DNA from 2 places in the Geobacillus sp. C56-T2 genome. Region 2 is predicted to be linked to the other one. Evidence: riboswitches for the same ligand, from Rfam matches in the RefSeq annotation. Region 2 holds a riboswitch; the other holds the start of a gene.
The links. Region 2 has a riboswitch for thiamine pyrophosphate ahead of tenA (thiaminase II). Riboswitches for the same ligand answer to the same signal wherever they lie in the genome.

Region 1 (15,800 bases), 200 kb from region 2:
GGGTGGATTGGTAAATTTTTTGGGGCTAAGGGTGTTTTTATTTGGAAGAAGGTTTGAAGCCGCTCACGCGTCCTTCCGTCTGAAGGGCGAATGGTTGTTCCGGCGTTGGACGCCCGGTTTCTGCGGGCGCTGCGCCGGTTTGTTTTTGTCGCTCCGATCACAAGCCTTAGGCTTGATTTCTTGCAAATGGTTTGTCCATAATATATTGAAGAATAAAAAAGTGGTGTAGGAGAGTTGAAGGCGTGGCGATTCGTGAACTGTTGCAATATGTCCAAGATGCGTATGCGGCCTTGACCCAACTGAGCATGATCATCGTTGACGATGACGGCAATCCTGTCACAAAAGTGTCCAACTTGACCGAGCTGGCGGAGCTCGTTTTATTTGTCGCCCAAAAAGAAGAGGCAACGTTTTTTCGTCCGCTTGAATTGTCGGCGGAAGGTTGGCAGCGGCCGATTTTGGCGCCGGTCGGTTGCCTAGGGATGAAAAGCATCATCGCTCCCATCTTTGTCGATGGCAAGGCGGAGTATTGGATTTGGTCTGGGGTGCTGATCGAAGAGGAAACGAAGTGGCTCGTTCGCGAGCAATCGATGGTTGATGACAAATGGGCGGCAGTGATTGCCCAAGCGGCCGTTCTGCCTGCCGGTGCGGTGGAGGCGAAGCTTCGGGACATTGAGCGAATGGCGGCCATATGTGGAGAACTGATCCGCGGCGAGCGCTGCAAACAGCGGTATCACGCGTATGGGAAACCGCTGGAGGCGGCGGTGGCCGACCATCCTCTTGTGTATGATGCCGGCCGGCTGTTAGCGCGTCTGCAAGAGTTGGATCCGCGGCTCGATGTCGCGCTATATATTGAAAGGCGTCCGCAGGCATGCGTCGTGGTGGCAGCCAACGGGGAGAAGGCTGAACGATTAAAAGGAAGGACCATTGATCCGCTGTTTCCGCCATTGGTGGCTTGGGATGGGCCATTTCATCCTATTTATTTTCAAGACGTCGCCCTTGATCCGCGCTTTTCTTTTTTCGTCCGCCATGACATCCGCCCCAAGATGCTGATCGCTTATCCAGCGGTGTATGAACAGACGTTGGAAGGATGGGCCGTTGTCGCTAGTGAGACGGCTCTTTTGCCGGCGGAGGAATTGTTGCCGCTTGGCCATATGCTCGTCCAACATTGGCTGCTGTTGACGAGATGTGCGGAAGCGAGCGCGAAAACGGACCGCCATTTGATGCGGCTGTCGATGTTAATGGAAATTGGCCGAGCGATGCGCGTAGTGCAAAATGAGGAAGAAATCGTGCGGATGATGGTCGAATTCGCGGTTGAGCTTGCGTATGGTGAGTATGTTTGTGCCGTCTGGTGTTGTGACGATAGGACGACGGTGATTCATGAAGGGGCGCTTACGGCTTCGGCGGCGTCCGGCTACCGGGATGAGGTGCGCCGGCGCTACGGACGCGGTGAGAAAGCGAAAAATCAAGCGCCGACCCTCGTTCCGATCGGGGACAAGACCGTGATGGAAGTGCCGTTTTTTGTCCGCGACGGTCATTATGGCGTCCTTGCTGTTCATATCAGACAGCCGGCCGAGGCGAAAGAAGCGGAAGTCTACATAGCGGCGCTGGCCGCCATCGGAGCGTTAATGATGCAAGGCGCCGTCTACCAAGGTGATGAAGGAATCATCGATATTGATATGTTGTCCGAACAGTTGACCGCCCGGGAGATGGATGTGCTCGAGCTGCTCATTCAAGGATGCAGCAACCGCGAAATTTCTGAACGGCTATTTATTAGCGTTCATACCGTTAAAAACCATATTACGAATATTTTCCAGAAAATTGGCGTCAATGACCGGTCGCAGCTGATCGCTCTAGTGTACCAATTAAACCACCGACGGCGCCGTTAGGGGGACATCATTGGGCAGACGATGCCATGATGTCCTTTTTTATCATGTAGGAAATTGGAACGAAACCCATTTTGTATTATAATGTGAGTATAGTAAACAGGAACTATTCTAGTACCTAGATGGAAGAGTGAGGAAATCAAATGGCCCTTTGAGTCTGTTTCCCCCAAAGTATGCCGTGCTGTATAGTGAGGAAAGTGCATATTGCCAGGGCTGCACGTACAAAGTGCATAAAGATAGGGGAATGTGAATGAAACATACGATCATGATCCGAACGATGACGATCATGAAACCGGCTGATATTTTAAAAGCGATGGAAGTGACAGAAGAGCTGGCCGAGCGGATGGGATTTTTGCCGCGTGACTGCCTTTTTCTCCGTTTAGCGACGGAGGAGGCATGCATGAACGCCTATGAATACTGTCAAAAGGTCCAGAAACTTCCGTTTAGGGTGTTTTGGAAAATCGATGAGGGGCAGTTAATGATTGTGGTTAAACAACAAGGAGGATGCTTTTCCATCACGAATCATGACACTGTCAACACAGGGCCGCGTGGCAGAGGGTTACAGCTGATCGCCCATATTGTTGACGATGTGTACGTAAAGCAGGAAGGGAACAACGTTTTGTTTTGTATGTGCAAATGCAAAAAAAAATGAGTGGCCATTGGAGGAAGCAGGATGGAGACGAAACAAGGAGCAATTTGCACGCTGACATGGACAGAGGATATTACACTGAACAATGTTGAATCGTTCCGACAAGCGCTTGAAACCTTGTTGAACGAACAGGCTGACTATCTCGTTGTCAACATGGAGAAAGTCAACTACATTAACAGCGCTGGGCTCGGTGCGATCGCTGACAGCGTGATGACGGCCAGGGCTTGTCAGAAAGAACTGGTGATTGCCGGTGTCAAAGGGTCGCTTGCTGAGATTTTCCATATTGTTAAATTTTCTTCGTTTATCAAACTATTTGCCACAGAGAAGGAAGCGCTTGATTATTTCGTCGGAGAATGACGTTCTATGGTGGATGGGTTTTGGGAAAGTGTGCAATGGAATGACAGTTTGGTTTGGCGGGAGCTGCTCGCCAATCTAGAAAAAATGAATGTGCTCTTTGGACCGCGGGATTATGTATATTGGCTGGCCGCTCCGGAAAAGAAGCAGCTTTTGTTTATTTCAGCCTCATGTGAGCGGCTGTATGGATTGCCGCCAGAAGCGTTTTATAACGATCGGGACATCTGGGAGAAAGTGGCCCATCCGGACGACCGAATCAAGGCGAAAGACAAATGGCGGCTTCTTTCGCAGATGGGGGAGAGCGCTCAAACGTACCGCATCATCAACCAACGGGACGGCTCGGTGCGCTGGGTGGCTGAACAAACGGTCCCCGTGTTGGCGCGCATGAAGGGGATCAAGCTGGTCAGCGGCGTTATCGCGGAGATTACGGAAGCGAAACGAAATGAGGACGAGCGCCAGCTGGCTGAACACGTGTATGAAGCCATCGAACAGGCGATGCTCGTGACGGATGGACAATTTACCGTCCGGCTCGTCAACCCGGCGTTTACCAAAATGACCGGCCATGGGGTGGAAATTATCGGCCAGCCGTTGCATATGCTGTATGCCGGCTATTATGATGCATGGTTTTATGAGGTGGTCAAGGCGGAGAATGAAGAAAGGGGGGAGTGGAGAGGGAGGGTGTGTTGGCGGCGGAAACAAGGATCGCCATGCGTGAGGCAAACGATGGTAAAAGCCGTTCGCGATCGCGCGGGGGAGATTGTTTTTTATTTGTTCCTCTTTTCTGGTTCGGCTTTAGAAGAGCCGGATATCACAGCGGTGAAAGACGATTTAAAGCTGGCCCGCGAAGTGCAAAAGCGGGTGTTGAGCAAGCCGTTATCCGCTGAGGGGATTTCCATCGCTGGAACGTACATACCGTCGCGGGAGCTGGGTGGGGATATGTACGCTTGGTATCCGATTGATCAACGGCGTTATGGCATTTTTTTAATGGATGTGATGGGGCACGGGGCGGCGGCTTCGCTCATTTGCATGTCCGTTCGTTCACTTCTGAACGGGGTCATCCGCAAGGGAATCGTTCCGAACGAAGTGTTCCAGGAGCTCAACCGCCATATGCGCCAACTGTATCACGAAAACGGGCGGACGACGTATTATTTTACGGCGATGTATGTGCTGGTCGATGTGAAGGAGCGAATGATCGAATATGCCTCGGCCGGTCATCCACCTGGATTTTTGTTTCAGCCGGATGGAACAGTGGCGGAGTTGGACCGCGGCTGTGCGCCGATCGGTTTGCTCCCGCGGCTTTTTGTCGAGAGCGGGCGGCTTCGTTATGAACCGGGGGCGACGCTCATTTTGTATTCGGACGGAGCCATCGAAGGGGAGGAGATGGGTTCAGTGCGTCAAAAAATTGAGACGTTTCGCGATGTGATCGCGCCGTATGTTTCGCTCGATGAACGAGCGCTGTTATCGCGCTTGCGCCGTTATTTTGTCCAAAAAGGGCCGCTCCCGGACGATTTTTCGGCAGTGGCTGCGAAATTATGGTAGTGAAACAGCGCCGGCGATCAAGGAGCGGTGATTCCGTACAAAATAGTGCGATCCCATCTGTTTCTCAGTGAGAAAAGCCTGGCAAAATCAGCCTTGTTTTTTGGCGCGATGCCGCCGATTTGCTCGTGGCAGCCGTCACCGACCTTATCGTCCGCGCGGTTACGTCCTCGTGCTAGAGAACGTTTTAGCGGTCATGAATGGTGAAAAAATGTTTTCCATTGGAAAAATGTCTGCTAAAATAAAGACAATTCCGCCGTTCATCAAGAATAGAATGATATCAGCGGAGTAAAAGGAGGAATGACAGATGGAAATGAACCGTCCGGCTGGATTTTGGAAACGGTTGTTGGCGAATGTGCTGGATGCGATTGTAGTCGGCATTCCCATTTCGATCATCGGCTATCTCATCACAGGAAATTGGGAAACGAACTGGTTTACCTCGGTCGCCAACATTCTTTACGCTCTAGTAGTTCCAGCGGTTTGGTATGGCTATACGGTCGGCAAACGGATGATTGGCATTCGAATCGCGAAAGTCAACGGGGGCAAAGTCAGCCTTGGCACGATGTTTTTGCGTTCGTTTGTCGGTGGACTTGTTTATTTTGTTACTTTTGGAATCGGTCTTATTATTAGTGCGATTATGGTAGCTGCAAGAGAAGACAAACGATCGATTCACGATTTTATCGCTGGGACGTATGTGACAACAGAAAAGCCGACGGCGTAAACAAGGAAACGAGCGGGCTTCCAAATGGGGGCCTGTTTCTTTTTGCTCGCAGATTTGCGATGTGGGATGAGGACGTCGGCGCTGACTCTCAAGAAGCGAAGCCTTGATAAAACGTGTCTTTGCCTCTCAGTCAGCTCCCGCGTCCTTCGAAAGCTGGCGATTTCATCGCGGGTACGGTTTTACCATATTGATCCTGTTTTTCACTCATTCTCCCATTGATGAAAGGAATCAGTGGTTTTTCACCAGCCTTCTAGAAGGCCGGTGATTTCGTGCAAAATGCCGCTGAGTTTCACTCATTTCTCAATGAGAGAAACCTCGCAGAATCAGCTTTCTTTATCTGAATGAAAATGCCTCTAATTGGTGTGTGACAGCGGTTTTTCACCGGCCTTTTGGCAACGGTGTTCATCCAATTCATATTTCGTGTGTTTTCGACGGAAATCGGGAGGATTTTTTTATTGCAACGTCGAATAAATTGGCTTAGCCAGCAATACATATTCATGCGCTTGAGAAAAATTTCAAAAAGATAAAAACGTGGTTGTTGGGGGGGCAAAGAGGCTTGAGGCATAAAAAAAGTTGTTCCGATGATCATTTTTCATTAAGTATAGTTCTTATATCGGTAAAATTTACATGAACGCACGGCAGCGAATCGATTTCATGCAGTGATCACCATGAAACGACTGACGTGACAAAAGAAGGAGGAGAAATGGTTTGTCGCTAACGAGCTATATCATCCGCACGCTGTTTGTTGTCATTCCGGGCACGGCAGCGATTGGCGCGGGGGTCTGCCTAGCGAATGGCATTCATGGTGCAGCGCTTGGATGGACGTTGATGGCCACCGTGCTGTTTGGCACCCTGATCGGTCTGATCTCCGCGTCGCTCAACTACCGGCGGTTTGTTGCGCCGATCGCCGTTATTAACCGCCACTTAGAGAAGATGACGGAGGGGGATTTGACGGCGCGCGTGCCATTGGACCGTGTGCGCCAGCTGCGGCCGATCGCGGCATCGTTAAATCATATGGCGGACGCATGGCAAGAAGTTATGAAAAGCATCCAGCATCATGCCGAGGAAGTCGCGCAATATTCGCAACAGCTTGCCGCTGTCGCCGAACAGACGACAAAAGCTACCGAACAAATCGCGACCACCATGGAAACGATGGCGTCTCATGCCGAAGAGCAGACTAGTGCTGTTCGCGGCACGGCGGCGGCAGTCAATACCATTTCCCGAACGCTCGGCGATGTGGACCGTCGGACAAAAGATGTCACTCATCGGGCCCAGGAAACCGCGGCAAAGGCCGAGTCTGGGGAGCAATCGGTGGAGAAAATGTCGGAGCAAATGCAGTTTATTTACGGTCATGTCCAATCGCTAGGCCAGATCGTCAAAGCGCTTGGGGAACGATCGAACGAGATCGGACAAATTACCGAGGCCATTACGGGCATCGCCTCACAGACGAACTTGCTGGCGCTCAACGCGGCGATCGAGGCGGCGCGCGCTGGTGAGCAAGGGAAAGGATTTGCCGTCGTCGCCGGCGAGGTGAGAAAACTGGCTGAACAATCGGCTCGTTCTGCGCAGCAAATTTCTGAGCTGATCGGCTACATCCAAGAAGAGACGAAGCGGGCCATCGCTTCCACCGAACGGGTCGTCTCGGAAGTGGCGCATGGACTGAACGCTGCCCATGCTTGTGGGGAATCGTTTGCCCATATCCGTGAGGCGGTGGGGCAGGTGAGCGAACAAATTGGACAAGTTTCGCTGGCGCTTGAACAGATGACAGGTCATGTTCGTCATGTGGATGAAGCGTTGCAACAGATGACCGATATTGTAGAACAATCGTCCGCCAGCACCGCTAACGTATCGGCGGCAACGCAAGAGCAGATGGCTTCCGTCGAAGAAATCGCTTCTTCGTCAGCATCGTTGGGCCGAATGGCGGACGAGATGCGGACGATGCTGAAGCATTTTTCGGTGTGATTTAAAAAACGTGGATACGAAAGGAGGGGGCCAAATCTCGCCCCAGTCGGCAGTGAAAAAAAGATTGCCTGCCGGCTGACGATGCGATACAATGAGAAAAAATGAGCTGTGATCGCGTCATACGCGTAATCTGCTAGGGGAGTCCGAGAGCCGGGCTGAGAAAAGAACGCGATGAAGTTCTTTGACCCTTTGAACCTGATCTGGGTCATGCCAGCGTAGGGAAGCAGGCAGCGGGAACAGATGGACGTGTCATGTTCGTTTGCCCTTTTGCCTTCGATCAGGTTCCGTTGTCGGAACCTGTTTTTGTTTTGTCTCGTCCTCTCTCTTTCCCTTTTGGATGGTTGCCTTCTTCCAAGCGTGATGGCATGGATCCAGTCGATGAAATCAAAGGAAAGGGGATCCATGCATGGAAAACATCCGCACATTGATGTCATTCCCATCTAGCCGCAAAGTGTATATCGAGGGATCGCGTCCGGACGTGCGCGTGCCGATGCGAGAAATTATGCTGTCGCCGACGAAGACAGCCCACGGCGAAGTGGAAAACGAGCCCGTGCGTGTGTACGACACGACAGGGCCGTATACAGACCCTCATTTTGAGCCAGATATCGAAAAAGGATTGCCACCTCTCCGGCATCGCTGGATCGTTGAGCGCGCCGATGTCGAAGAAGCGGAGCCGCGGGCGGTCGTCCCTCGTTCGCTGGCGCTTCCCTTTGCCCGCCGACCTTTGCGCGCGAAGCCAGGAAAAGCGGTGACGCAAATGCATTACGCCAAACGGGGGATCATCACGCCAGAAATGGAGTTTGTCGCGATTCGCGAACAAATCGATCCGGAAATTGTCCGCCAGGAAGTGGCGGCGGGGCGGGCGATCATCCCCGCCAACATCAATCATCCGGAGAGCGAACCGATGATCATCGGCCGCCGCTTCCATGTAAAAATTAACGCCAATATCGGCAACTCGGCTGTTTCGTCATCGATTGACGATGAAGTAGAAAAACTGCTGTGGGCGGTGCGTTGGGGCGCCGATACGGTGATGGATTTATCGACGGGCAAGCACATTCATGAAACGCGCGAGTACATTATCCGCAACTCGCCGGTCCCGGTAGGAACGGTGCCGATTTATCAGGCGCTCGAAAAGGTCGGGGGAGCGCCCGAGAAGCTGACATGGGACGTGTACCGCGAAACGCTGATCGAGCAAGCCGAGCAAGGGGTCGATTACATGACCATTCATGCTGGGGTGCGGCTTCACTACATTCCGCTCACCGCCAGCCGCGTGACCGGCATCGTCTCGCGCGGCGGCTCAATCATTGCGCAATGGTGCTTGGCGCATCATCAAGAAAACTTTTTGTATACGCATTTTGAAGATATTTGCCAAATTTTGCGCCAGTATGATGTGGCCATTTCGCTCGGAGACGGACTGCGGCCGGGTTCCATCGCCGATGCGAACGATGATGCACAGTTTGCCGAACTCAAGACGCTCGGGGAGTTGACGGCCATCGCCTGGAAGCATGACGTGCAAGTGATGATCGAAGGGCCGGGACACATTCCGATGCATAAAATTCGCGAAAATGTCGAGCGGGAGCAGGAAATTTGCCATGGGGCGCCGTTTTATACGTTAGGGCCGCTTGTCACCGACATCGCGCCCGGATATGACCATATTACGTCAGCCATTGGCGCCGCCATCATTGGGGCTTATGGAACGGCGATGCTTTGCTACGTCACGCCGAAAGAGCACTTAGGGCTGCCCAACAAAGAGGATGTGCGTGCCGGGGTAGTCGCTTATAAAATCGCCGCCCATGCCGCTGATCTGGCGAAAGGACATCCGGCCGCCCAGCAGCGCGACGATGCGCTCTCAAAGGCGCGCTTTGAGTTTCGGTGGAACGACCAATTCCATTTATCGCTTGACCCGGAGCGCGCCCGTGAATACCATGACGAAACTTTACCGGCTGCCGCGGCGAAAACCGCCCACTTTTGTTCGATGTGTGGGCCGAAATTTTGCTCGATGAGCATTTCTCATGAGCTGCAGCGGAAAATGAAAGAAGACGGCATGCAAGCGAAAGCGAAGGAATTTGTTCAGAAGGGCGCTTCTCTGTATCAATGACAAGTCCATTCAGGACCGACGAACGTATGAAAGCCCGGAAGCCCGCCAGTTGGGCAAGAGTATACGATTATGCAGAAAATATAGAATAAAAATATATTTACAAATTATTTTTTATCCGTTATGATAATGGCATAAGGGGTAAATTTCTAGTCATAACATAATTTGTGAAGGAAAAACTGCGCAGTCTATTGCGGCGCCTTCGCCGGCGTTTCGCTTCCATAGACAGCGGCCAGTTGCGTCATCGAACGATAGATGGTGCTGGCCGCTTCTTTTTATGGGCCAACGACGAAATGCAAGACTTTTCGAAGCGCCTCCGAATTTGTATGGCTGAGCACGTTGTTTTGGAAGCGTTTTCCGTGAAAATGCTGAACTGGCGCGGATTTTCATCCCTGGGTGGAGGGCAAACCATTGCCCATGGATCTTTTCTGTAAAAATCCCGTCGGCAAGCGTTGATTTTCATCCCCAGGTGGAGTGCAGATCACGCTGCCCATGGACCTTTTCTGGGAAAGTGCAGGACTGACGCCGATGTTCATCCCCGGTGGTGGAGGGCAAAATGTTGCCCATGTAACATTTCTGTGAAAATGCCGAACCGGCGTGAGATTTTCATCCCCGGGTGGGGCAGATCGCGCTGCCCATGGAACGTTTCTTTGAGAATTGGGAGATGTCAATGCGGGCGGGATCAGGAATGGGCATGTGAGCAGTGAGTGGGCGCATACACTGAAACGAAGGGGCATGAGGAGGGAGGGGATTGACTTTGTTTTCCGATCTTGTGGAGACGATGCCGCCTTATTTGTTTTCCCGTTTTCAACGGAAAAAAGAGGAGCTGGTGAAGCAAGGGGTCGATGTCATTGATTTGGGGATCGGCGCTCCCGATTTGCCGCCGCCCTCCTTTGTCATCGAGGTGTTGAAAAAAGAGCTCGAGGTGCCGGAACATTATACGTATTCGCCGTATGGCGGTTGCAAGGAATATCGGGAGGCGGTCGCCCGGTTTTATGAGCGGGAATACGGGGTCGTGCTCGATCCGGAAACGGAAGTGCTCGCTTTGATCGGCTCGAAGGAAGGGATCGTTCATTTGTTGCAAGCGGTTCTGAAGCCGGGAGAGCTCGTGCTTGTGCCGGATCCCGGTTATCCCGTTTATCGAACGGCGGTTCATTTTGCCCGCGGGCGGAGCCGGGCGCTGCCTTTGGATGCTCAAAACGGTTACGCGCCTCAGTTTGCTGCGCTTTCTCCCGACGTGTATGATGAGGCGAAGCTGATGCTCCTCAACTATCCAAGCAATCCGACCGCGGCCGTGGCCGAGATCGGCGTGTTTTCCGAGGCCGTTTCCCTCGCGCACCGGCATCGGCTGTTCATCGCCCATGACGCCGCGTATTCATTGGTGACGTTCGCCGGGTTTCAGTCACCGAGCATTTTGCAGGTGGACGGGGCGAAAGAGGTAGCGGTCGAATTTGGTTCATTGTCGAAAAGCTATAACATGGCGGGCTGCCGCATCGGGTATGTGGTGGGAAACCGACACCTGATTCGAGCGCTTTCGGTCATCAAAAGCAACATCGACACATGTCAATTCATTCCCATTCAAAAAGCGGCCGCTGCTGCGCTGACGAACGGGCAGGCTTTTGCGAAAGCGAACAGTTTGGTTTATGAAGCGCGCATGAACAGGATGGTGGAAGGGCTTCGCGAACTCGGCTTGAACGTGCAGCGTCCGAAGGCGACTTTTTTCCTATGGGTTCCCGTTCCCACAGGGTACTCATCCGAATCATTTGCCACCCAACTGCTCGATGATGCGGGGATTATCGTCACACCGGGAACGGCGTTTGGCCCGGCTGGAGAAGGGTACATCCGCGTTTCGCTCTCGGCGCCGATTGAGCGGCTCGAGCAAGCATTGGAGCGGTGGAAACGAGTGAATGGGGAGGCGCTGGCGCCATGAAACGAACGATCCGAAACGTGACGGTGGCCAAGGTCATTGTGGAATGTCTAAAACAGGAACAGATCCGCCATGTGTTTGGTGTGCCTGGGGAAAGCTACTTGCCGTTGCTTGACGCCATTTATGAAGAGCCGTCGATTGAGTTCATTTCTGCCCGCCATGAGGGAGGAGCGTCGTTTATGGCGGAAGGGTATGCGAAAGCGGCGCGGACATGCGGCGTCGTCTTAGCAACAAGGGCGGTCGGCGCGGCCAATTTGGCGATCGGCGTCCATACGGCTAGGCAAGATTCCACGCCGATGGTCGTATTTTTAGGGCAAGTGGACAGCCGCTTTCTTGGCCGGGAAGGTTTTCAAGAGGTTGATTTGGAGGCGTTTTTTCGCCCGCTCGCGAAATGGACGGTCGAAATTCGCGACGCCGAACGAGTGCCGGAGCTGGTGCAGCGCGCGTTTCGCACCGCGAAGACGGGCAGACCCGGTCCGGTTGTCGTTTCGCTGCCGGAGGATGTGCTTTGGCAAACCGTCCCGGAAGCTGTGATGGCTTCCACCCAAGTGCCGAAGCCGGCTCCGCGCCACGAGGACGTTCGGGAAGTCGAAGCTTGGCTGACGCGCGCCAAGCGGCCGCTCGTGATCGCCGGCGGAGGTGTCAAGTGGGCGGGCGCGGAGCCGCTGCTGCGGTTATGGGCTGAAACGTATTCGTTGCCGGTGATGGCAGCGTTCCGCCGCCATGACGTATTTCCCCACGACCACCCGTGCTACGTCGGGCATCTCGGCTTGGGAGCGCCAAAAGCGGTGAGGGAGACAGCGGAGCAGGCTGATGTAGTGATTGCGCTCGGCACACGGTTATCGGAGGTGACTACGCAAGACTACCGTGTCCCGTCTCCCGATCAGACGCTCATTCATATTGACTTGGACAGCGATGGGGTTGGAAAAGTGCGCGCGCCGGACGTGGCCATTTGGGCCGACTGTCGGGAAGCGCTATCCCGCCTGCTGACGATTGCGGTGCGGCCGAGCTGGCAAGAATGGGTGGCAAAACGGCGGGAGCAGTACGAACAAACCGCAACGCTGCCAGAAAAACCGCGCAATGTGTATGAAGCGGCCATGGCGAGTTTCGCACGCCATTTGCCGAACAACGCTGTTTTCACAAACGACGCGGGGAATTTTGCCGGCTGGCTTCATACGTTTTTCCCGTTTGGCGAAGGCCATACGTATATCGGGCCGACGTCCGGAGCCATGGGATACGGCATGCCGGCGGCCATAGGCGCCAAATTGGCATTGCCCGACCGAACCGTTGTGTCGCTGTCGGGGGACGGCGGATTTATGATGACGATGCAAGAGTTGGAAACAGCTGTCCGGTATGGTATTCCGATCATCTCCGTCGTATTTAACAACCGCATGTACGGGACGATTCGCATGCATCAAGAACTGCGGTTTCCGGGTCGGGTCATCGGCACGGAGTTGGGGAGCGTTCCGTTTGCCCGCTTGGCGGAATGTTTGAATGGGCTCGGCTTCCAAGTGCAGACGGAACAGCAGTTCACAGAGGCGCTGTGCGCGGCGCTGGCGGCCAAACGCCCGACGGTCATTGAAGTGCTGGCTGATCCCGATTGTCTTTCGGTCTCGACGACGATGCAGGAGTTGCGGGCGCGGCAATCGCTGTGACCGCGGACGGAAGCCGTTTGTTGGGAACGGCGATTGTTCCAAAAAATATTCACCGTTGCCAATGTTGATGTGCCGGTTGGATGGTTCGAAAAAGGAGGCGGCCGCAAAGGTGTTCCCGGCCACGGAGCCGGGAAATGCCGCGATTCGGCTCCATCATTCCATTGCGCGAAAATGGGGGGAGTAGGCGATGAACATTCAAAACTACATCAATGGAAAATGGAAAGACCCGAGCACCGGGCGGTGGGCGCCGGTGATCAATCCAGCGACAGGGGAAACCATCGCCAAGGCGCCGATGTCAGGGGCCCAAGATATCGATGAGGCGGTTCAGGCAGCCAAGGAAGCGCAAAAACGATGGGCGCTCGTGCCGGCGCCGAAACGCGCGGAAATTTTGTATCGAGTCGGGACGCTGCTTCAAGAGCGGAAAGAGGCGCTGGCTCGGCTGTTGACGATGGAAATGGGCAAAGTGATTGAGGAAGCGCGCGGCGAAGTGCAAGAAGGCATCGATATGGCGTTTTACATGGCGGGGGAAGGGCGGCGGTTGTTCGGCGACACGACGCCATCGGAGTTGAAAGATAAATTCGCCATGAGCGTTCGGGTGCCAGTCGGAGTAGTCGGCATCATCACGCCGTGGAATTTCCCAATCGCGATCGCTACTTGGAAGTCATTCCCTGCCCTTGTGGCCGGCAATGCGGTCGTGTGGAAGCCGGCGCTTGAAACGCCAATTATGGCGCAGGAGTTGGCGCGCATTTTTGAAGAAGCGGGTTTGCCGCCGGGAGTGTTTCATGTTGTCCATGGCGACGGGCCGACAGCTGGCAATGCGCTCGTCGAACATCCGGATGTCAAGGTCATCTCGTTTACCGGCTCGAATGAAGTCGGGCGGATGATTGCGGAAACATGCGGACGGCTGTTGAAAAAAGTTTCGCTTGAAATGGGCGGGAAAAACGCGGTGATCGTCATGGATGACGCCGACTTGTCGCTAGCGGTCGACGGCATTATTTGGAGCGCCTTTGGCACCTCGGGGCAGCGATGCACCGCGTGCAGCCGGGTCATTGTCCATGAGCGGGTGAAACAGGAGCTTGAACGGCGTCTGCTTGAAGCCGTGAAAACATTGAAAATCGGCAACGGGCTGGATGAAACGGTCAAGGTAGGGCCGGTCATCCATGAAGAAGCGTTGCAAAAAATCGACCGCTACGTGCGTATTGGCGTAGAAGAAGGAGCGAAGCTGCTTGTGGGCGGTTATATATTGCGTGAAGGCGACTATGCGCGCGGCTTCTACTACGCACCGACGATTTTCACCGATGTCACGCCGAAGATGCGCATCGCCCGCGAAGAAATTTTCGGCCCGGTCGTGTCGATCCTTTCCGTCCGCAGTTTGGACGAAGCGATCGATGTCAACAACAGCGTCGATTATGGGCTGTCAAGCGCGATTTTCACGCGCGATGTCAATAACGTGTTTCGGGCCATGCGCGATTTGGACACCGGCATTGTGTACGTCAACGCCGGCACTACGGGTGCGGAAATTCATTTGCCGTTTGGCGGTACGAAAGGGACGGGCAACGGCCATCGCGACTCCGGCGTCGCCGCGCTTGACGTATTCACCGAGTGGCGGAGCATTTATGTCGATTTCAGCGGCAGACTGCAGCGGGCGCAAATTGATACGGCTGACTGAACCGGGCTGCCATCGGCGCGGAACGGAAAAACGGCGGCCGACGAGGAGGACGGACAGCCAAAAGGAAGGGCATCTGCGGCAAAAGGGAAGAGCGTCTAGAAGGCGGGTGAAAACCGCTGATTCCTTTCATCAATGGGAGAATGAGCGAAAAGCAGGACCGATGCAACAAGGTTTTTCGAAATGCGAAATAACATTGTAAAGCGGTATCCACGATTAAATCACCAGCCTCCTAGAAGGTCGGTGAAAAACGGTTGTTTCTTTTGAGCAATGGGGGAGCATTTGAAAGGCGATCCTGATGCGACAAGGCTTTTCTATTTAAGAAACGGTCTTGATAAGCGGCTTGCCTCCTTAAATCACCGGTCTCCTAGAAGGCCGGTGAAAAACCGATGTCACACACCAATCGGAGGCATTTTCATTCAGAAAAGAAAGCTGATTCTGCGAGGTTTCTCTCATTGAGAAATGGGTGGAACTCAGCGGTATTTTGCACGAAATCACCAGCCTTCTAGAACGCGAGCGCATGATCAACAATCGGTGACAGGAGGGAGAAACGATGAAAGTGCTCGTGCTTGGCGCAGGGTTGATGGGAAAGGAAGCAGCGCGTGATTTAGTGCAAAGCGAAGCGGTGGAAGCCGTCACCTTGGCGGATGTCGATCGAACGAAAGCGGAGCGAGCCGCGCGGCAACTCCAATCGGAAAAACTTTCGGCAGTACAAGCGGATGCTGGCGATCAGCAACAGCTGTCCGCTTTGATGAAAAAGCATGATGTGGTGGTCAATGCGCTGTTTTATCGGTTTAATGAAACCGTGGCGAAAACAGCGATCGCCTCCGGTGTTCACTCGGTCGATTTAGGGGGGCATATCGGCCATATTACCGACCGCGTGTTGGAGCTCCATGATCAAGCCCAGGCAGCGGGGGTGACGATCATTCCTGACCTAGGTGTCGCTCCCGGCATGATTAATATTTTGTCCGGCTATGGAGCGAGCCAACTCGATGAAGTCGAATCGATTCAGCTGTATGTCGGCGGCATTCCCGTCCATCCCGATCCGCCGCTCGAGTACAACCATGTGTTTTCGTTGGAAGGGCTTCTTGATCATTACACCGATCCGTCTTTGATCATCCGCGACGGCAAGGTGCAGGAAGTTCCGTCCCTTTCAGAGATCGAGCCGATTTATTTTGAACGGTTTGGGCCGCTTGAAGCGTTTCATACTTCAGGGGGAACATCGACGCTGTCGCGCTCGTTTCCGAACTTGAAGCGGCTTGAGTATAAAACGATCCGCTATCGCGGCCACGCGGAAAAATTTAAACTCCTCGTTGACTTGAACTTGACGCGCAACGATTTTGAAGTGGAGA
Region 2 (15,800 bases):
GGCGAGTTGCACCCCTTTGACGCCGTAGACCGCGGCCACATCTACCCGGTCATTGACGATAATTTTTTGCGCCGGCACCCCTGCCCGCAACAGCGCGATCACAAACTCTGCCACCTCGCGCGCCGTTTTTCCCTTTTCGCGGACGTGAATGGCATCGGCATACGGATGAATGCGTGCACAAATAGCAGCCAATTGCGCTGCTGTCTGCCGGCCCGTGGAAATCAAATGAAGAACACCCATCTTCATCCCTGTCTTTCTACCGCACATCGCGGATAGGAATATACGGATAGTGGATCCCGACGTAATAAGCGGCAAACAGGAACGCAGCGAACAGCGCGACAAACCAACCATCGTATTTGCTAAATCCGATCTCATAATAAAACGTGCGCGGACCGCTTCCGGAAAACTGTTTCGCTTCCATCGCCACCGCGATGCGTTGGGCGCGGCGGATGCTTTGCGACAACAGCGGAATGGCGTAGCGCTTCACTTTGCCAAGTCCGCCCTGGCGCGGCACCCCTCGCACCTTTAACGCATGGCGAATCGTTTGCAGCTCCTCGAGCATGATCGGCAACAGCCGCACCGCCGCCAAAAAGCTGTAGGCATACTTTGGTTTCAGTTTCAGCTGCTGCATCAAGGAGTAAAACAACGGCACGGGCCGGGTGGTCAACGAAAAGATGAGTCCAAGCAGCCCGAGCGCCAAGGCGCGAAATCCTAGATGCAGCCCGCGCCAAAAACTCTCCGCTGTAATATGGATCAGCCCCCAGCGGAACCATGTGGTCGTTCCTTCCCCAAACATCATCATCGATGAGGCGCTGGAAAAAAAGATCAAGAAAAACGGCAAAAACATCCAGAATAAAACGTTCGCCGGATACCCCGTGCCAAAACAAAACAAAAGGAAAAGAGCTAGCGACAAGTTAATGAGCACATTCGGATTGTGAATCAACAGCACGGCCAAAAAGAGCACGACAAGCACCGCGAGCTTCAGCGTCGGATTCGCCTCATAAAGCCATGTTTCCCGATGCGAGATTTCCCACTTCATCGTCCCATCCCCCTCTTGGCAATCGCCAACTGGCAAACGTCCAACGGCTCGTCGCGGACAAGCGCCCCGTCTTCAATCACCCAGCGCCTTGTGGCAAAACGGCGGACAATGTGCTCATCGTGCGTCACCATGATGACCGCCGCTCCTTGCTGGCGCTGCGATTCGAGCCGTTCAAGCAAAGCGAACGTATTTTTCGCATCCTGTCCGAAGGTCGGCTCGTCGAGCAAAAGAAGGCGCTGGCCGGCGATGACGGAAGCCGCTACGCTCAGCCGCCGCTTTTGCCCGACCGATAATTGGTACGGATGCGCATCCTGTTGCTCGATCAGATCAAACTCGACCAAAAAGCGGTGAACGAACGCTTCGATTTCCGCCGCCGGGCGCCCTTGGAGCTTGAGGGAATAAGCGAGTTCATCGCGGACGGAATGGGTGACAAACTGCCATTCGGGATTTTGAAACACAAACGCGATATCGCGATGCAGCGGCTGCCGCTCGCTGATGTCGTTTCCAAACAGCTGATAGCGTCCTTCGGTGCGAATGAGTTGCATCAAAGCATGCAGCAACGTGCTTTTGCCGGCGCCGTTTTTTCCCGTGACAGCGATCCACTCGCCGGCTCTCACCACCGCCTCGGAAACCTCAATTTTTGCCTCTTTCCCCCTAAAGCCGCGAAACTGAGAAAGGCGAAGCAGCTCCTCGCCCTCTTCGCTGACCGCACGCCGCTCCGGCCATCCGTAGTCGTCCCAGATGCCTGGATACCAAATGCCGTGGGCGCCAATGGCGTGCTTATAGCGGGAAAACACCGTTTTCGCCTCACCATCGGCGATAATTTGACCATCGCGCCCCAGCAAAATGATACGCTCAATAAAATCGAGCACATGGTCAATTTTATGTTCGACGATGATGACCGTCTTCTCCCGGCCGACTTGTTTGACCGTTTGCCACACCGCTTTCGTTCCTTCCTCGTCAAGCAAAGCCGTCGGTTCGTCCAAAAACAGCACATCCGGCTCCAGCGCCAATACAGACGCCAAAGCAAGACGCTGTTTCATTCCTCCCGAAAGCGTATGAATGTCGGTGTGCGGCGCAATGGCCAAGCCGACTTGATCCAACAGCGCGCGAATGCGCTCCGGCATCTGCTCGCGCGGCACGTTTCGATTTTCCAAGGCAAACGCGATCTCCTCATCCGCATACGGCATACAAAACTGAGCATCCGGGTCTTGAAACACGTACCCCCAGCGTTCCGGCCGCTCGAGACGCTCGGCTTTCATCGGCACGTCAATCGAATTGGGAATAAGGCCGGCCATCACTTGCAATAGCGTGGATTTGCCGCATCCCGACGGGCCAAGGAGGAGCACTTTCTCCCCTTGAGCGATCGAAAGCGACAAATCGCAAAACAAAAGCCCAGCGCGCCCGGGAAATTTCAGACGCAGCCGCTCGATCGATACCGCTTCTTTCATTTTTCTTCGCCGCCTTATCGATTCAATGCGTCATAGTCGTCTTGGGAAGCCGGCCGCCACATTTGCGTGACCCCGGTTTTCTCAAGCGCCTTGGCCAACGAGACAGCGAACACGCCGGCAATCACGATGGCACCGATAAAGCGCGCCAGCAAAAAGAGCGCCATGTTCCATGGGGCGAGCGCGTCAATGTAGCCTTTGTAAAAGTCCATGATGAGCGAACCGACCGTCGCGCCGACCGCGCTTAGCGATACGACGAACACGTCAAACCGCCGATAGCGGAACGCCGCAAACACAAGCTCGGCAAACAACCCTTGAATGAATCCATAAATGAGCACTTCAAGCCCCCATTGCGACCCCATGATCAGCTCGCCGGACGAAGCCGCCATTTCGGCAAGCAGCGCCACCCCGGGCTTGCGGATGAGCAAATAGGCGAGCGATGAGGCGATAAACCACATCCCATAAATCAATTGATCGGCATGGAAGCCAAACACTTTCACCATATCGTACAGCGGCCCCCATACTTTGTAAATCACCCCGAACACAATCGCAATCACAATCGTTGTTAAAATGTCGGCCATCTTCAACCCTTTTGCCTTCCGTTCCATCTCAATGTCCCTCCTTTGTTCGTTTTGCCCACGTCAACGGCTTGCCGCCAGTCGCGCGGACGGCCAGCGTTCGAGCCGGTACGCCATGTCCCAAAATTCATACTCATATTCGCTGCTGATTAAGAAATGCTGCTCCATCCGGGAGCGCTCCTCCTCGGTGACCGCCTCAGCGATGGCATCCAAGCGCGCGATCTGTTCTTCGACAAGCGAACGGAACCAGTCGGAACTGTATGTGCCAATCCATTTTTCGTAAATCGGATCGTTCGGCTGGCACGTTTTTAAGCGTTCACCGATTTCATAGTACAGCCAATAGCAAGGCAAAATGGCGGCGATGACATCGCCTAAGTGCCCTTCGTACGCCGCCCGGTACATATGGGAAGTATACGCGTACGCCGTCGGCGCGGGAACGAATGCCGCCCGCTCCGCTTCCGTAATGTTAAGCAGCTCAGCGAACGTTTCATGCAGTGACAACTCCGCCTCGCAGGTGCTCTGCGCGTGATGGGCGAGCCGGGCGGTCGCGGCCAGATCCGGCGCCTTGGCGGCTCCGAGCGCCTGCACACGGGCAAAATGGCGCAAGTAATACGCATCTTGCATCACATAATAACGGAATTTTTCACGCTCAAGCGTTCCTTGGCCGAGCTCCTGAACGAACGGATGGCGAAAGCTCGCCTGCCAAATCGGGTCGGCCGCTGCGCGCACTCGCTTGGCAAAAGACATGGTTTCTCCCCCTTTTTCATCGAAATAAAAACGCCGCTTCCTTTACGGATTGGCGTAAAGAAAGCGGCGTGGGCTCACCGTTTGGCTAGGCAAAAAGGACATAGCCCGCCTTCGTGCAACTCCTCCACTTCCCTACGCTGGCATTACCCAGATCAGGTGCTAAGGGTCTCAAAGGCACACTTTGATCTCAGCCTTTCTAAAGGCCCCCCTAGTGGATCGCAATGATGCTATTTCCTTGTTTACATTTATCATATCACGGCCGTTCCCGTTGTCAACCGTTTTTTCCGGCCAACGTTGCGTCGGCCACCGCCATTCGCTATGATAAAAGCGCAACGATTGACTACCGGATAGGAGTGAACAGAGTGGCAAACGTCATTTTGAAACGGCAGCGAAAAAAACGGCTTGAACAAGGCCATCCATGGATTTTCCAAAGCGAAGTCGACCGCATTGAAGGCGACATCACGCCAGGCGACTTCGTGGACGTTTATAACCATCAAGGCTATTGGCTGGCGAAAGGGTACATCAACCCCGCCTCGCAAATCATCGTCCGTGTGCTGACGCAAAACCCCGATGACGAATTGGATGAGCGCTTTTTTGTTGAGCGCATTCGCCAAGCGTGGGCGTATCGTGAGCGGATGATCCCCGGCGTTCGCTCCTGCCGCGCCATCTACGGCGAAGCCGATTTTCTGCCGGGGCTGATCGTCGACAAATACGAAGAAATCCTTGTCGTGCAAATATTGACGCTTGGAATGGAGCGGCGCAAAGACTGGATTTTACGCGGCTTGCTGGAAGTGTTTTCCCCCAAAGCCGTCTATTTGCGCAACGATGTGTCCGTTCGCGAGCTTGAAGGGCTCAAACAAGAAAAAGGCTTTTGGTATCAACAAGCGGAAACCGAGGTCGTGATCGAAGAAAACGGCGTTCAATACATCGTTGATATTGAAAACGGCCAAAAAACCGGCTTTTTCTTCGATCAGCGACAAAACCGCGCCGCGCTCCGCCCGCTGATCGGCCCGGAGACGACCGTGCTCGATTGCTTCACCCATACCGGGTCGTTCATGTTGAACGCCTGCCTGTACGGCGCGAAACATGCCACCGCTGTCGATATTTCCGAACACGCCATCGAGACGGCGAAACGCAATGCGGCCTTAAACGGCTTTACAAACATCGACTTTGTCGTCGCCAACGCCTTCGACTATTTGCGCGAATCCGTGCGCGCCGGCCGACAGTGGGATGTCGTCATCATCGACCCGCCCGCGTTCGCCAAATCGGCCTATGCCGTTCCAAAGGCGCTGCGCGGCTATAAGGATATTAATTTAAACGGGCTCAAACTCGTCAAAGACGGCGGCTTTTTTGTCACTTCGAGCTGCTCATACCACGTCCGCCCGCATATGTTTCAAGAGATGATCGCCGCTGCGGCGTTTGACGCCAAAAAAGTGCTCCGCCAAGTCTATTGGGGCGGCGCCGGCTACGATCATCCAAAACTGCTCGCCGCTGAAGAAGGAGATTATTTAAAATTCGCTATTTACGAAGTCCGCTCCCGGCGATAACGATATCAGTGTCATTTTATTTTCCGCAGCATCGTTCGCTCTTCTTGTCACCGTGCCTGCTTGTCAGGTGATCAAGACGGGACATGGAGAGCGGAACTTCTTTATTACGAACAATAACCATGGCCTTCTCCGAAACGAGCTTCCTCCTCATGGCCCAGCCCACAGGCTGAGCACAGGGGTTTAGGGGAAACGAGGCAGCACCTAGAAGGCTGGTGAAAAACCGCTGATTCCCTTCATCAATGGAAGAATGATTGAAAAGCAGGCCCGATACAACAAGGTTTTTCTAAATTGAGAAATGACATTGTAAAGCCGTATACGCCATTAAATCACCAGCCTCCTAGAAGACTGGTGATTTAGTGCAAAATACTACTGATTCCATCCGTTTCTCAATTAGAGAAGCCTTGCAAAATCAAGTTTCTTTTCTGAATGAAAATGCCGCCGATTCGTGTGTGACAGCGATTTTTCACCGGCCTTCTAGAAGGCCGGTGATTTAAGGGGGCAAGCCCGCTGATCAAACCCGTTTCTCAAATGGATCAGCCTTGTCGCATCAGGAGCGCCTTTCATGCTCAAGAGAAACAACCGTTTTTCACCAGCCTCCTAGAAGCCGTTGTTCCCCTCGGCGCCCCTTCCCTACGCCTTGTTTCCTTGGCGCGGCGGAAACGGCTGCTCTTTGCGCAGCACGGCCAAATAAACGAACATCGAAACGAGCACGGAACAAGCCGCTGATAAGTAAATGGCCGGATACCCAAACCAATGGCTGATCTGGCCGAACACCATCGCCCCAATGCCAACTCCTAAATCAAAAAACGAGAAAAACGTCGCGTTCGCCATCCCTTTCCGATGAACAGGCGCCCGCTCCACCGACCACGCCTGCAGCCCCGGCTGCACCATGCCAAACCCAAAACCGTACAGCACCGCCGCAGCCAATAACGCCCATTCCCCCGGCAGCCAAGCGAGCAACAGCATCGCCAACAAAATGAGCCCGGCACCGGGGAGAAAGACAGCCCGATGCCCTTTCCGGTCATACCACTGACCGGCGAACGTCCGCGTCACCATTAAAGCGAGCGCGTAAAGCAAAAAATATAGCTGCAAGCCGCCGATGTTTTTTTGCGCCGTATACAAAGGCAAAAAGGAAGCGATGCCGCCAAAGGTCACCGTTAAAAAGAAAAGCAGCACAGATGGAATCAAAGCCGTCTTTTCGTAAAGATCCCATTTGCTTTCCTTTTGGCCATGCTTGGCCTCCGCTTTTTTATATGTAATCGCCGCGGCAAACGCCAAAGAAGCCACACCAAGCGCCGCACAAATCAGAAATAAGCGGTTGAACGGAATAGAGGCCGCCAACGCAAGTCCAAGCGACGGGCCAAAGGCGAGGGCGATATTTCCCGACAGCCCGTAATACCCCATCCCTTCCCCGCGGCGGCTCGCCGGAATGATATCGGTCGCTACCGTGCCGGATGCCGTTGTCGAAAACCCCCAGCCAATTCCTTGGATCACCCGCATGAAAAAGAGAAAGAAAATACTCGAGATCAGACTGTAGGATCCGACAGAAATGACAAAAATGAGCAATCCGAGCAAAAACACAAACCGCCGCCCTTTCGTCTCCAGCGCATGGCCAGCGAAAGGCCGAACGACGAGCGCCGAAAAAGTAAAAATCCCAACAACGAGGCCAATGAGCTGATCATTGCCACCTAAATGCTCGACAAAAAGCGGGATGGTCGGCAGCGTCATTTGAAATCCGAGGAAAACAAAAAAGTTGGCGAGGCAAATGAACAGGAAATTGCGCGTCCAAATTTTCTCTTTCTGCTCCGTCACCACCGGTTGTTGTTGCGCACCCATATCTCTCCCCTTCCTATCTTTCGTGTCCCTCAATATTTGTCAGTATAACATACTGTATGCGTTTGTGTAAGGGAAATGATCGGTTCCCTTCTGTTTTCGAAAAAGGCGGAGAAAAACCGCGCTTCCCCTGATCGCCATCGGGAAACGTGTGAAAAATGAAGCCGATGCCATAAGGGATTTCCGCTTGAAAAACGATGCAGGGAACGTGTATGCGCTCGGAGATCACAGCCTTCTAAAAAGGCGGAAAAAAGCTTCCCTGCTTGATCAAGGAGGAACATAGGAAAAGAAGAACCGATGTGACTAAACTTTTCAATTGGCGAAACGATATTGCCAAGCGCCCCATTCCTTGACATCCCCGTTCTCCGAAAAAAAAACAAAAAGGATCTGTGGAAAAACAGATCCTAAACAAAGGCTAAACGGATAAAGGCCGCTCCATCCTAGGACAAAAGGTGTGTAAAAACAGAGCCTAAACAACGGCTAAACCGTTGATCCGAACCCATTACGTTTCCTTGCTTGCCATTGCAGGTGCCGGCCACAAACGCCTCGCAACGCTTTGAATCCAACGAACCAAAATGAGGCCTCCGTTCCTTCGACCGCAGCGGCGTTTTACCATCCTTTCCGTTGGCGCAACGCCAAAATTTGCGCCGTATGATGCTTCCCATGCCATGCATACAACGCCGTCAATACGTAAAGCGGCATCTCCTTCGCCGCTCCTTCCGGCCGAACGGTGCGGTGAAAATCGGCTTCGGTCATCGCTTCCAGCAGCGCTGCCCACCGAGCGTGAAGACCGTCAAGCAATACGAGCGAAGGTTCGATAGCCAGCGAGCGCGCCTCCGCCGTTTTGGCCCATTCACTTTCGGCAAATGGTTTTACCAGCGGGTGTTCCTCCGTCAGCCCCCATTTCGTGCGCAAAAACGCGTTCATGCTCGCGTCGGCCAAATGGTGAACGACTTGGGCGATCGTCCACCCGCCGTCGCGGTAGGGAGTGTTCAACTGCTCTTCATTCAATCCGCTCACCGCCTCCCGCAAAGCGCCGGGGTGTTCACGGATCGCTTTGATCCACTCCTCTACCTCTTGGCCGCAAAACGCCGCCGGCGGTTGAAACGTTCCGATAGGATAACGGATCGGGTCGATGGTCGTCATCTTGCTCCTCTCCTTTCTATAGAAGGCCGGTGATTTAAGGAAACAGGCCGCTTAACAGCCTCGTTTCTCAAATAGAAAAGCCCTGTCGCATCCGGATCGCCTTTCACACGCTCCCCCATGTTCAAGAGAAACAACCGTTTTTCACCAGCCCTCTAGACATCCATTCGACGCCGACCGAACCAATTCCTTCTCATTCTTTCCAGAGATAAACCCGCGCTTCATACGGCTTCATCATAAAACGAGTGGCGTTTTTATGCGGCCGAACCGGATAATTGCTCAGCGCCAAATGGTCCGATTGGAGGCGAATCGGGTCATAACGATACAGAGCCGGCCGCTCCGACAAGTTGACAATGACAAGCGCTCGCTCGCTCCCAAGCGTCCTTGTATATGCATAAATCGAACGGTGATGTTCCAGCAGCAAATCGTACGTTCCGTAAACAAGCAGTTCATGTTGTTTACGAAGCTCGATCATTCGCCGGTAAAACGACCAGACCGAATGGGGGTCGCGCCGTTCGGCTTCGACATTGATCGTCCGATAATTATCGTTCACCTGAATCCACGGGGTGCCCGTGGTGAATCCAGCGTTCGGCTCGGCAGACCATTGCATCGGTGTGCGTGAATTGTCGCGACCTGTTTTCCAAATCGTGCGCATGATCTCGTCATGCGCGCGCCCCTTGGCCCGCTCCAGTTCATACATCCGCAAGATCGCGACATCACGATAATCGTGAATATGAGGAAACTGAACATTGGTCATGCCAATTTCTTGGCCTTGATAAATGAACGGCGTTCCTTGCATGAAAAAGTACAGCGCGCCGAGCGCCTTCGCGCTTTCCGCCCAATACTCGCGGTCATTCCCCCATGTCGACACGGAGCGGGGCACATCGTGATTTTCCAAAAAGAGCGCATTCCAGCCCCGGTTTTCCAGCCCTTTTTGCCACTTCGTCAATGTTCGCTTCAACCGCCGAACATCGATCGATCCATCAGCTTGGCGTTGCCATAACCCTAAATGTTCAAACTGAAAAATCATATTGAACACACCATGCTCTTCTCCGACCCATTGTTCGGCTTCCTCGACCGTCACGCCGTTCGCCTCCCCGACGGTCATTACATCGTAACGTGCAAACGTTTGCCCCTTGAGCTCTCGCAAATAGTCCATAATCCCCGGCTGATTCATATGGCCGGCAAACGACGGCACGTATTTCAGCCCTTTCGGATTCGGCAAATCGGGAAGCCCTGGTTTTTTCTTAATATGGGAAATGGCATCGACGCGGAAGCCATCGATCCCTTTCTCCAACCACCAGTTGACCATGTCATACAGCGCCCGGCGCACCTCATCGTTTTCCCAATTCAAATCCGGCTGCTTGACATCGAAAATGTGCAAATAATACTGTCCCGTTTGTTCATCGTATTGCCATGCCGAGCCGCCGAAGATGCTCTCCCAATTGTTCGGCTCGCGCCCGTCTTTGCCGTCGCGCCAAATATACCAATCGCGCTTCGGGCTGTTCAGCGATGAGCGCGATTCGATGAACCACGGGTGCTCATCGCTCGTATGGTTGATGACCAAATCCAAAATGATTTTCAACCCGCGCCGATGGGCTTCGGCGAGCAGCTCATCAAAGTCGGCCATCGTTCCGAATTCATCCATAATCGCTTGATAATCGCTAATATCATATCCATTATCGGCATTGGGCGAGCGGTAAATCGGGCAAATCCAAATAATGTCGACCCCAAGCTCGACAAGATAATCGAGCTTCTCAATGATGCCGCGAAGATCGCCAATGCCGTCGCCGTTGGAATCCATAAAACTGCGCGGATAAATTTGATAGGCGACGCCCTCTTTCCACCACGTTTTCTTCAAGGCTGCTCCTCCTTTGTGCACACGTTTTCACTATTAACTGTACAACACATCTCCGTCGTGCACAACTCTCTTTTCCAAAAAAACAGCCGCTTGGCCGAGAGCAGACCGACTCCCGCCAAGCGGACGACGTTTTCCCATTTCATCGCCGAGCAGCCAAGCGTTCTTCATAAAGCAAAGCCCGCCAAGGACGTTCTCACGCCCGAGGACCGCCCATAACGACTCCATATGAGCGATGCCATTTAGCAGCGGCAACACCATCGTCGCCTCTCCGACATACGGTTTGGCATCAGCGATCGCGCCGGTCAAATGATAGGCTTTGCTTGCAAACACGACAACGTCAAACGGTCCATCGTGTCCTCCCCCGCAACGATCAGTTTGGGCCTCAACACGGCGTCACCGTGCACGCTACGGATGACGAGCCCCCGTTCTTCCAACTCTCGTTTTCTCCTCTCGCGAACAAGAAAGGCAACATCCACCCCTTTTTCCAGCAGCCGTCCGCCGAAATAGCCGCCGACAGCCCCCGCTCCAATAACGAGAACGCGCATCGTATCCCTCACTCCTTCCTTACCTAAAAGACTGGTGATTTAACAGGAAATTCGGTTGAACAGAGGGATTTCTGAATTTGAGAAACCTTATATGAAATCGGTCTTTGTCTGAATGAAAAACAGGCATGCTCAAGGAAATCATTGTTTTTCACCGGACCTCTAAGCCATCTCGTATCCTGCCGTACGGCCATGGAAACGCCATGACCGTGGGCAAGAAGAAAAAAGGAAGAAGAGGACGTGCCTCTTCTTCCTTCGAGGCCGCTAGCAGCAGCGCGACACTTTGCCGCCTTTGGCATTGTAGCGCGCCTCTTGCGCCTCGCAGAAAAACTCTTTCCGCGACTTGATCGGCTCGCCAGGATGATGGGTTTTCATATGTTCGACATATTTTTCATAGCTCGGCACGCCGACAAGCAAATCTAGAAACTGGCGGCGATAAGCCAAAACGTTTTTCAGCCATTTAGGCATAGTGCTTCGCTCCCTCTCCGTCGCGCGGCACGTACGGCGCTTCTTTGAGCGGCACGTGTTTGTTTTGCAGCACCTTGATCCAAATATTGAGCGCGGAAATCAGCATAGCAATGACAACGAGCATGAAAATCGCGCACAATGTCGCATCAATGTAGTCGTTCATAATAATTTGCCGCATTTGCGCCTCATTCGTTGCCGGCGCTAAAATTTTGCCTTGGCTCAAGCTGTCTTGGAACAGTTTCGCATGCGACAAGAAACCAATTTTGACATTTTCATGGAACAGTTTTTGATACCCGGCCGTCAGCGTGACGACAAGCAACCACGTCGTTGGCACGAGCGTCACCCAGACATACGCTTTTTTCCCCATTTTAAACAGCACCGTCGTAGCAAACAGCAAAGCGATGCCGGCCAACATTTGGTTGGCGATGCCAAACAGCGGCCAGAGCGTGTTGATGCCGCCGAGTGGGTCGATGACGCCTTGATACAAAAAGTAGCCCCACGCCAGTACGCAAAGGGTCGTGGCGATCAAGTTCGAGACGAGCGAATCCGTTTTGCCGAGCGGTTTGTAGAACGTCCCCATAATATCTTGGATCATAAAACGACCGACGCGCGTGCCAGCGTCAATAGTCGTCAAGATGAACAGCGCTTCGAACAAGATGGCAAAGTGGTACCAGAACGCCATGAGCGCCTTGCCGCCGATGGCGCTTGATAAAATGACCGCCATCCCGATCGCCAACGTCGGCGCCCCGCCCGTACGCGATAACACCGTTTGCTCGCCGACGTCTTTCGCCAGCTCCGTCAGCATATCGGGGGTGATCGTAAATCCCCACGATGACACGACTTTTGCTGCTTGGACAACATCCGTGCCGATGACAGCCGCCGGGCTGTTGATGGCAAAATAGGCTCCCGGCGTCAAGACGCAAGCCGCCACCATCGCCATCACCGCGACGAACGACTCCATCAGCATCGCGCCGTAGCCGATCGGGCGCGCATGGCTTTCACGCTCAATCATCTTCGGCGTTGTGCCGGATGACACGAGCGCGTGGAATCCAGACACCGCGCCGCAAGCGATCGTAATGAACAAGAACGGGAACAGATTGCCGGCAAACACCGGACCAGTGCCATCGATAAATTTCGTCACCGCCGGCATTTGCAAGTCAGGCGTGACAACGAAAATGCCAAGCGCAAGGCCAACGATCGTGCCAATTTTCAAAAACGTGCTCAAATAATCGCGCGGCGCCAACAAGAGCCACACCGGCAAAGCCGAAGCGACAAAGCCATAAATGATCATTAAGATGGCGATCGTTTCCCCTTTTAGCGTAAACATCGCCGAGAGCGTCGGGTGCTCCGCGACATATTGCCCGACCACGATCGACAAAATCAACAGCACAAATCCTCCAAGCGACGCTTCAGCAACGCGCCCTGGACGGATGAAGCGCATATAAATGCCCATCAAAATCGCAATCGGGATCGTCGCGGCGATCGTAAACATCCCCCACGGGCTTCCGACAAGCGCTTTCACAACGACGAGCGCCAACACCGCCAATAAAATAATCATAATGCCCAAAATACCGAGCGCTGCGATAAAGCCCGTCACCGGCCCCATTTCCTCTTTAATCATCTCGCCAAGCGACTTCCCGTTGCGGCGCATCGAAGCAAACAAAATCACAAAGTCTTGCACCGCTCCGCCGAGCACAACGCCGATCACAATCCAAAGCGTCCCCGGCAAATACCCCATCTGCGCGGCCAAAATCGGCCCGACAAGCGGTCCAGCGCCAGCGATGGCGGCGAAGTGATGCCCGAACAACACCCATTTGTTTGTCGGAACATAGTCTTTTCCGTCATTGAACACTTCCGCCGGCGTTTTCCGGTTATCATCAAGACCAAATACGTTGCGGGCGATAAACCGGCTGTAGAAGCGATAGGCGACCGCATACGTGCAGACGGCAGCGACGATCAACCACATGGCGTTGACCGACTCGCCGCGGCTTAAAGCCAAAATGGCGAACCCTGCGGCTCCTAGAACCGAGATCAGGCCCCATAACAAGATCGATTTTAGCCCCTTCACACGCTTTCCTCCTTTAGCGATAATCCAGATTCTTTCGATTACAATTATATTAATTATATTGCGAAAAATCAAAAGAAGTTTTTTTCTTATACATATGGCGTGTTTGGTTTTATAGTAAAACTTATCCATTTAGCTATTGCAAAAAAGCATAAAATCGAAGAGGAAAGCGAAAAATGTAATTGCGCGCCGCTGGGCTGAATCTTATGCTCCCACTCACTTCTTTTTGCTCTTGCTTCATCGCGCAACAACCAGAGCAGCGGTCACAAAACATTATTTTAGCAAAGGGTCGAGAAAGTGAAAGCCATCGAAGCATTGTTATGGAGCATCGCCTTGCCCGGTTTCGGGCAGCTGTTAAACAAAAAGTATGTCAAAGGAATCGCCTTGATTTTTTTAGAGCTGCTCATTAACACGCAATCGCGGTTTAACGAAGCCATTCGCCTCAGCTTTTTAGGGCGCACCGATGAAGCGGCGGCCATGGTGGATATCGGCTGGCTCATGTTTTATCCTTGTTTGTACTTTTTTGCCATATGGGACGCGTTTAAGGATGCCGGCGGCGGCCAAACACCGTATTCGTTTTTGCCGTTTGTTTTCTCCGCTTACTCTGTGACGGTCGGTTTAATGTATTCATTCGATGTCAAAGTTGCGGGCGTCTTTTTTGGGCCGATTTGGCTGCCCATTTTATCGGTCATTCCTGGATGGGCCGTTGGACGATTGCTGCAAGTCGTTCTGCTGAAATGGAGGCGGCCGTCTGCTCCATAACCACCCATCAAAAAAAGCCGCCAATCATTCGTTGGCGGCTTTCGGCTGCGGTTCTTTGGCGGCTTTCCTTTTTTTCAGCGTTCCAACCGTGATGACAGCGGCCACAACAAGCAGTTCAAATCCGTATTTGATCACAGGGTTGGCAAAGTACTCTTTCAAAAACGGCTCGCCGACGATCATTTTTGATGCTGTCCAAGCGAGAACGCCAGCGCCGATCGTGATAATGATCGGGAAGCGTTCAATCCATTTTAAAATGAGCGTGCTGCCCCATACCATGATCGGAACAGAAATGAGCAGCCCAAGGACAACAAGGAGAAAACTTCCATGCGCGGCACCGGCGACCGCCAACACGTTGTCAAGCCCCATCAACGCATCGGCAATAATAATCGTGCGCATCGCTTCCCATAAACTTCCCCCGGCCTCAATATCATCGTGCCCCTTTTCCTCAACGAGTAGCTTGTAAGCGATCCAGACAAGCAAGAGACCGCCAACAAGCAAGAGACCTGGAATTTTAAGAAGCCATACAACGAAAATCGTTGCCAACGCCCGAACAGCAACAGCGCCAACCGTTCCCCAAATGATGGCCTTTTTTTGCTGATGCTTTGGCAAGTTGCGGGCCGCGAGCCCGATGACAATCGCATTATCCCCCGCCAAGACAAGGTCAATAATGATAATGGAAAGCAACGCTGTCCAAAACTCTGGAGAAAAGAAATCCACACCATCATCCCCCTTTATAGGTTATATTTTTCTTTTAATGAAACTGGAGCCATCTTAACGACTTGCTGCAAAATAAACATGAAAACGGCCAAATCATCGATAAAACCAAATAACGCCAGAAAATCAGGAATAAGATCAAACGGCAGCGCCATATACAGCAGCAATAACCCAACCGCGAATGCTTTTTTTCGCATCGGCACATCGCCGGAGACGAAAAATTCAAGCAAAAACGGAAGAAAGCGTCGGACGTTTACGATGAAGCGAAGTCGTTTCCACCACTTGCGCACGTCATCTCCCTCCGTTCATCATCGTTTATCCCATTAAGAATCGAGCCCATCTTCCTTTACGATTAGCTTCCCCCTTCCGTTTCATAAAAATAAGAAAAGACCTTTGCCATACTTGGTAAAGGTCTTTAAGCAAACAATGACCTTTACCGCAGCAGGTAAAGGTCTCGCTAACAACGTCACCGTTGCCAACAAAGCCGAGGGCGAGAACTGCGCCCTGAACTGACGACTTTGCTGTTAAAGCTACTCCCCTTTAACAAAACGATATCGCTTTGTTCAACTTTATCATATTCAATATTGATACGACCTGTCAATCCATTTGTGCCGAAACATCACACAAAAAGGCGATGTTTCCACACCGACCAAGCGCCAACATGGCGATGTGCGTTTGCTGCCCCCGTTTTTCGCGCTACGGCCCAGCGGTGAATTTCAGCCCTATAATCCCGATGAGAATCAATAATAAAAAGAGGATCCTCGGCGCGTTGACGGGTTCGTTTAAAAACATCATGCCAATGACGACCGCCCCAAGCGCCCCGATTCCTGTCCATACCGCGTAGGCGGTGCCGATCGGCAATGTTTTAGTGGCCATCGATAAAAAGTAAAAACTGGCGGCCATCCCCAAAACGGTGACGACAGAAGGCCAAAGGCGAGTGAATCCCTCCGTATATTTCAGCGCAATGGCCCAGACAACTTCAAATACGCCGGCGACAACTAAGTATATCCACGCCATGTTTCATTCCTCCTTTCAAAAAAGAAAAAAGCCGTG

Region 1: another riboswitch for thiamine pyrophosphate. It lies ahead of thiC (phosphomethylpyrimidine synthase ThiC); the one in region 2 lies ahead of tenA (thiaminase II).

What each region holds. Positions count from the first base shown of each region.
Region 1 is NZ_VJWB01000001.1:392,445-408,244, forward strand. Features, by position in the region: gene GC56T2_RS01965 (phosphomannomutase/phosphoglucomutase) at 1-14, shown strand, start outside; gene GC56T2_RS18280 (helix-turn-helix transcriptional regulator) at 243-1,886, shown strand; gene GC56T2_RS01975 (ATP-binding protein) at 2,134-2,535, shown strand; gene GC56T2_RS01980 (STAS domain-containing protein) at 2,557-2,889, shown strand; gene GC56T2_RS01985 (SpoIIE family protein phosphatase) at 2,896-4,425, shown strand; gene GC56T2_RS01990 (RDD family protein) at 4,730-5,143, shown strand; gene GC56T2_RS01995 (methyl-accepting chemotaxis protein) at 5,852-7,105, shown strand; TPP riboswitch at 7,231-7,344, shown strand; gene thiC (phosphomethylpyrimidine synthase ThiC) at 7,512-9,203, shown strand; gene GC56T2_RS02005 (aminotransferase class I/II-fold pyridoxal phosphate-dependent enzyme) at 9,952-11,130, shown strand; gene GC56T2_RS02010 (thiamine pyrophosphate-binding protein) at 11,127-12,782, shown strand; gene GC56T2_RS02015 (aldehyde dehydrogenase family protein) at 12,970-14,451, shown strand; gene GC56T2_RS02020 (saccharopine dehydrogenase family protein) at 15,002-15,800, shown strand, end outside.
Region 2 is NZ_VJWB01000001.1:596,435-612,234, reverse strand. Features, by position in the region: gene tenI (thiazole tautomerase TenI) at 1-240, opposite strand, end outside; gene GC56T2_RS03120 (energy-coupling factor transporter transmembrane component T family protein) at 257-1,039, opposite strand; gene GC56T2_RS03115 (ABC transporter ATP-binding protein) at 1,036-2,490, opposite strand; gene GC56T2_RS03110 (ECF transporter S component) at 2,505-3,095, opposite strand; gene tenA (thiaminase II) at 3,129-3,812, opposite strand; TPP riboswitch at 3,925-4,032, opposite strand; gene GC56T2_RS03100 (class I SAM-dependent rRNA methyltransferase) at 4,175-5,359, shown strand; gene GC56T2_RS03095 (MFS transporter) at 5,990-7,195, opposite strand; gene GC56T2_RS03090 (YfiT family bacillithiol transferase) at 7,802-8,338, opposite strand; gene GC56T2_RS03085 (glycoside hydrolase family 13 protein) at 8,529-10,196, opposite strand; partial or broken gene GC56T2_RS03080 (2-dehydropantoate 2-reductase N-terminal domain-containing protein) at 10,359-10,741, opposite strand; gene GC56T2_RS03075 (YbdD/YjiX family protein) at 11,003-11,206, opposite strand; gene GC56T2_RS03070 (carbon starvation CstA family protein) at 11,199-13,274, opposite strand; gene GC56T2_RS03065 (hypothetical protein) at 13,569-14,033, shown strand; gene GC56T2_RS03060 (TerC family protein) at 14,058-14,750, opposite strand; gene GC56T2_RS03055 (YkvA family protein) at 14,765-15,037, opposite strand; gene sugE (quaternary ammonium compound efflux SMR transporter SugE) at 15,444-15,764, opposite strand.